2 regions of the Bradyrhizobium sp. F1.13.3 genome follow, and region 2 is predicted to be linked to the other one. Evidence: riboswitches for the same ligand, from Rfam matches in the RefSeq annotation. Region 2 holds a riboswitch; the other holds the start of a gene.
The links. A riboswitch is a leader RNA that binds a small molecule or an ion and turns the genes downstream of it on or off. The one in region 2 is predicted to bind cobalamin.

Region 1 (3,205 bases), on a different contig from region 2:
GCAAACGGTGTCCGGCTCCGCCTACGTCACCTTCGTGGGCAAGAAGAACCTGACGCAGGATGGGCTCATCACGACCTCGCCGTACTCGCGCGTGACCGGGAAGCTTGCTTATTCATGGCCCGAGGGTTGGACAGCGTTCACGCAGGCTACCTGGTATCCCGGCGATCGTGTGAGCGAGATCGCAATCAATTTCGGCGATCCGGTGGGGGCAAAAACTTCCGACATCTTCGTGAGCGCGCAGCCGACACTCGCCGTGCTGGCGGGTGTGACCTATCGCTTCCCGACCGCCATGGCGGCGGCCGCCCCAAAGCTGGTAACTAAATGATCGATTCCCGTCTCGTTAAATGCCTGCCGCTCGCGATCGCCCTGCTGCTCGGCTCGCTCGCTCCGTCACTCGCCCACGATGTCTGGCTCACTCTGTCGGGACCGGCGAGCGCTCGCCGTGTCGTCGTCAACTACGGTCATCCCGACGACCGTCCTCCCGCGTTCGCAGACAAGGTCGTGGACATCTTTGCGATCACGCAGAGCGGGCGCAGCTCGCTTCTGGACGGTCTTGCGGCCGCGTCGGAAAACGGCTTCCAGATCGCAAGAACAAAGCCGTTCCTCGATGACGGCCATACGCTGCTTGCAGCCCGCTACGACAATGGCTTCTGGATCAAGACGACGGGCGGCGTCTTCCGGAATGCCACGCGGCGCTTGGTGCCAGACGCAGTTGAAAGCGTCTGGTCCGCTAAGTTCGCAAAGGCCATCACGGGAGCCGATGCGCCGTGGCCCGAGCTGCTTGGACATGACCTGGAGCTTGTGCCGCTATCGGACCCGGCCAAAGTCCAGCCGGGGGAGGCACTCAAGATTAAGGTACTGTTTCGCGGCAAGCCGCTGTCAGATGCGGAGGTCGAACGCAGCGACGGCAAAACCCCCGTCGCGGAGAAAGACATACCTACATTCAAGACCGACGCCGATGGCATAGTGACAATTCCCATCGCCAAGCCCGGCCCCCATCTGCTGGTGATAGATCATCGTGCCGCCCCATCGGTTACACCGGATCAAGCGACCGCCGACCTTTACAATGCAACGCTCTGGTTTGGTGTGATCGCCAGCGAGAGGGGGCGGTAGCTCGTCGGCCTCACAGCTTCTGGAAAAGGCTATCCTGTTCACCGGCCCGAGCCGCCGGTCGGGCAAACCAGCAACACACTGGTACGATTTGAACGACGGCATGCGTGAAGGGCCACACGAATATTGACGGCCCATCGCGCAGATGCCACCTTCGTGACCGGTAGTGTCTGCAAGGACTCTTCAAGGGAATGCGGTGCGTCCGTCTCGGCGGGCAATTCCGCGGCTGCCCCCGCAACTGTAAGCGGATAGCCGACGACCAAACGAACCACTGGAGCCCTGCTCGGGCTCTGGGAAGGCGGTCGAAGGCGATGACCCGCGAGCCAGGAAACCTGCTGCCAGCCATAAGTCACGCGCGAACGCATTGGGCGGGGTGCCTCGATGTCGGACAACTAGCCGGTGCATCTGCCGCTTGGGGCGAAGGCAGGTGACTAAGGCAACCGCGGTGACGGTTTGTTTGCGTCGCCGCAGAGCGTTCTTGTGCAACATCTTCATTTCGGCAGCGGCATTGCGCCGGCATTTTCGCTTGACGATAGGGGCATCTCTCAGGGCCTCACACGCAGCATCCAGCGGACGAGGTCTGCCTGGCTGGTCTTGCTGCTCTCTACGTCGCTGTGCCCCATGGCAAGAGCGCAGACCGCCGCCCGGGATACCTCCCGAGAGGTGGAGCCCGTGATCGTCTCACCACCTGCTGCGCGGCGGGCTCCCGGCGTCAGCGCGGGCGCTCAAAAGCCGCGGACGGCCCGCCGCGCCCCGGGGCGCAATCTGTCCGGTCCGGTCGTCGCCGTCCCAGCAACCCAGCCATTGAGCGGCCCGATTCAGACGCCGCTGAACACGGCCGCCGTCACCGACGTCGGCTCCCGGCTCGGAATCACGGCGCGGCAAATGCCCGCGACCGTCGAGGTCATCGACCAGCGCGTTATGCAGGAACTTGGCATCCGGACGACCACCGACGTCGCCAAAGCGGCGGCCGGCGTGACCGGCGGCGACGCTCCGGGTGCACCCGCCATCTTCTCAATGCGGGGGTTTTCCGGCGACCAGATCAGCACTCTGTACAACGGCATCCCAATCGGCCCATCGACCATGACCGGCCGCCCCATGGATGTCGCCGGATTGCAGCAGGTGGAGATCATCAAGGGGCCGGATTCACTCGTAGCCGGCTTAGGGGCGACCGGCGGCGCGATCAATTACGTCACCAAGGCGCCGCACACCGGGCCTGTTATCAATGACACCTTCACCTCCTACGATTCCTTCAACGGTTATCGCGCTGGCTATGGCTCTGGCGGCAGCACACTGATCGACGGGCTCGACTACCGCTTCGACATCAGTCATTTCAACAACAAGGGATTTATCGACGACACTTATTCGAAGCTCAGCAATGTCTCGGGCCAGCTGAACTATCGCGTCAACGACAGCCTGAAGGTCTGGGGCGCGGCCGAGTACAGGCAGGACAAGGACCGCTTCTATTGGGGCACGCCTCTGGTGCCGGCCAATGCGCCGGGCATTGTGCCGACATCAGGCGTCGTCTCGGGCCAGTGGAGCAACTACTACCTCAGCGGCGGCACGCCGGTCCCGGTGACGGTCGATGCGCGCACGCTGACGACGAACTATAACGTGCTCGACAATCGCAGCGGGGCGAACGAGCTGTGGCTGCGAAGCGGCTTTCAATGGGACATCACCAACAACATCTCCCTCAAGAGCCAGGTCTACGGCTATGACGCCCACCGGCACTGGTTCAATAACGAGATCACCTCATTTGATCAGACCGTAGGCAATTTCGCGGGCGCGCAGAGCATCTATCGCGAGCGCCTGGCGCTCGATCACGCGCAACGGCTCTACGGCAACATCACAGACCTTACCGTCAATTCCAATCTGGCCGGCATGGATAACCGTTTCGTCGCCACCGTGGCTGCGAGCAGCTCGCAATTCAACGTCTCGCAGGACACGCTGTTCTCATCGGACTACGTCGATCTCCTCAATCCGGATCGCGGCCTCTATGGCCCGCGCAGCGACGAGAAGATCTACACGCACCTCGACACGACCTCCCTGTCGTTTGAGGACCGGCTCAAACTGACCTCGACCTTCGCCCTGATCG
Region 2 (3,205 bases):
TCTGCTCCCGCGCCAGACGCTGGACGGATGCAACCAGCGTGTCGATATCGGTGACCTCAGGAAGATCAATCACGACGGAGGCAAAATCGTCGTGCTCGTGATCCTCCTCGCCGTCATGATGCGATGGACGCGCGGCGAGATCGTTCTCGGCGGCAGCACCGAGGCCGAGGATGAGGCGCGCGTCGATCGCACCGTCGGTGATCGCCAGCATCGGCACGCGGCGCGACATCTCGGCGGTGATCGCCGCCTTGGCCGCTTCGAGGCCTGCCGCGCCCGCAAGATCCGCCTTCGTCAGCAGCACGATATCCGCGCAGGCAATCTGGTCCTCGAACACTTCCGATAGCGGGGTCTCGTGATCGAGATTTTCATCGGCCGCACGCTGCGCTTCGACGGCGTCAGGATCCGGCGCGAAACGGCCGGCAGCGACAGCTTCGGCGTCGGCCAGCGCGATCACGCCATCGACCGTGATGCGCGAACGGATCTCCGGCCAGTCGAACGCCTTCAGCAGCGGCTTGGGCAGCGCCAGGCCCGAGGTCTCGATCAGGATATGATCGGGCCGCACCGGCCGCGACAGCAGCTTCTCCATGGTCGGAATGAAATCGTCGGCGACGGTGCAGCAGATGCAGCCATTGGCGAGCTCGATGATGTTCTCTTCTGGGCAATTCGCATCGGCGCAGGATTTCAGAATCTCGCCATCGACGCCCTCGCTGCCGAACTCGTTGACGAGCACCGCGAGCTTCTTGCCGTTGGCATTGGCAAGCAGATGCTGGATCAGCGTGGTCTTGCCTGAGCCGAGAAAGCCGGTGACGACCGTGACCGGGACTTTTGCGAGCGAATTCATTCGGCGGCCTCCGGCACGACGGCCAAGGGGAGAATGGGGGGAATGCGGGCAAGCGACTGCTTGCGGAAGATCTCCGGGCGGCTGCGCCAGGGCACGAGGCCGTCGGACGCGGCCGCATAGGCCGCGGCGCCCGCGACCACGTCGCTCGCATTCGCATCCGACAGACGGCCATAGACATAGGACCAGCGGCCGGGCGCGCTGAGCGCGACGGAGCAACCCTGGTTGCATGCAGACAGGCATTCGACGGGAACCACGCTGACACCGTCGGGCACGCCGGCCTCGAGGATCGCACCATGCAGGCGCTTGCCGGGCGTCGTCTCGCCCTCGCCAAGCGTCTGGCCGGCGCGGCAGGTGATGCAGACATGAAGTGTGACGGTCATCGCTTCTTCCAGAATAAACAGCGGGAAGCGAAGAGGCCCACGAACCGTTCTTGCGAAGGCCCGTTTCCCCGTCGCGGAACACCCCGTCCGCCGGTCCAAAATCGTCCGCGTTGGCAGGTCTCCCGGCTTGCGGAGCAGGGTTTCCCCTTCGATCCCCGCCTTCCCGATCCCCAGGGGATCAGTGGCTTCGGGCATCTCTCCGGTCACGGTCGCGGGGGCGGCTGCATTTTGGAACCAAATCTTGCCGATTCGGACCCTATCGCATTCCCTCTTCGCCTGTCGTAGGACAGGAACCAACGCCGGGCCACCATTTGCCCCCGACCGCCTCTTGTCAAGCCGAAGGACCCCGTCCGATGACGTCAGAACCGGATACCCAGACGGCCGACGAAACCGACGCCCGCCACGCCTCCAAAATGGCGAAGAAGAAGGTCGCCCGCGACAAGATCATGGCGACCAAGAGCGGCGAAAAGGGCCTCATCATCGTCCACACCGGCGCCGGCAAGGGCAAGTCCTCCTCAGCCTTCGGCATGATCGTCCGCTGTGTCGCCCACGGCTTCCCCTGCGCCGTCGTGCAGTTCATCAAGGGTGCCTGGGATACCGGCGAGCGCCGCATGCTGACCGGCCATTTCGGCGACCTCTGCCAGTTCCACGCCATGGGCGAAGGCTTTACCTGGGAGACGCAGGACCGCGCCCGCGATATCGCCGCCGCGCGCGCCGGCTGGGAGAAGGCCAAGGAGCTGATCCTCGACCAGAATCTCCGCATGGTCGTGCTCGACGAGATCAACATCGCGCTGCGCTACGACTATCTAGACATCGCGGAGGTCGTCGAATTCCTGACGACCTCGAAGCCGCCGATGACGCATGTCGTGCTCACCGGACGCAACGCCAAGGACGAGCTGATCGAGGTCGCTGATCTCGTCACCGAGATGACGCTGGTCAAGCATCCCTTCCGCTCCGGCATCAAGGCGCAAGCCGGCGTCGAGTTCTAAGAAACTCGCGATGGCGCGCGCATTGATGATCCAGGGGGCCGGCTCGGACGTGGGCAAATCGCTCATCGTCGCCGGCCTCGCGCGCGCCTTTGTGCGTCGCGGCTTGCGCGTGCTCCCGTTCAAGCCGCAGAATATGTCGAACAACGCGGCCGTCACCGTCGACGGCGGCGAGATCGGCCGCGCCCAGGCGCTCCAGGCGCTCGCCGCGCGCGTCGAGCCGCATACCGACATGAACCCGGTGCTGCTGAAGCCGGAGACGGATGTTGGCGCGCAGGTGATCGTGCACGGAAAGCGCATTGCGACCGCGCGTGCGCGTGAATATGCGGCGATGAAGCCGTCATTGATGGCTGCGGTGCTGGAGAGCTTCGAACGGCTGAAGGCGCGTGCCGATCTCGTGCTGGTGGAAGGCGCCGGCAGCCCGGCCGAGGTGAACCTGCGCAAGGCCGACATCGCCAATATGGGGTTTGCGCGCAAAGCCGATGTGCCGGTCGTGCTGGTCGGCGACATCGACCGCGGCGGGGTCATCGCGCAACTCGTCGGCATCCAGACGGTGATCGACCCCGATGATGCCGCGATGATCCAGGGATTTGTCATCAACAAGTTCCGTGGCGATCCCACGCTGTTCGACGACGGCTACAGACTGATCGAAGAGAAGACCGCATGGCGCGGCTTTGGCGTGCTGCCCTGGTTCGGGCGCGCCGGCGAGTTGCCGGCTGAGGATGCGCTGGGCCTGAGCGATGCGCGCAAGCCCGGCCAATGCAAGATCGCCTGTCTCGCGCTGTCGCGGATCGCCAATTTCGACGATCTCGATCCACTCAAACTCGAGCCCGGCATCGATCTCGTGATGGTGCGGCCGGGCGAAGCCATTCCCGGCGACGTGCGCCTCGTCATCATCCCCGGCTCGAAATCCACCCGCGGCGATCTTGCCTTTCTGCGCGCGCAAGGCTGGGACATCGATCTCCTGGCGCATCACCGCAGAGGCGGCCATGTGCTCG

Region 1: it holds a riboswitch for cobalamin, as region 2 does, so the genes downstream of both, ABIB66_RS28150 (TonB-dependent receptor) here and ABIB66_RS03275 (DUF1636 family protein) in region 2, are expected to answer to the same signal.

Annotation. Positions count from the first base shown of each region.
Region 1 covers NZ_JBEPRI010000012.1:983-4,187, reverse strand. The annotation lists gene ABIB66_RS28160 (TonB-dependent receptor) at 1-325, shown strand, start outside; gene ABIB66_RS28155 (DUF4198 domain-containing protein) at 322-1,113, shown strand; cobalamin riboswitch at 1,258-1,464, shown strand; gene ABIB66_RS28150 (TonB-dependent receptor) at 1,732-3,205, shown strand, end outside.
Region 2 covers NZ_JBEPRI010000001.1:725,045-728,249, reverse strand. The annotation lists gene cobW (cobalamin biosynthesis protein CobW) at 1-841, opposite strand, end outside; gene ABIB66_RS03275 (DUF1636 family protein) at 838-1,221, opposite strand; cobalamin riboswitch at 1,317-1,534, opposite strand; gene cobO (cob(I)yrinic acid a,c-diamide adenosyltransferase) at 1,575-2,210, shown strand; gene ABIB66_RS03265 (cobyric acid synthase) at 2,221-3,205, shown strand, end outside.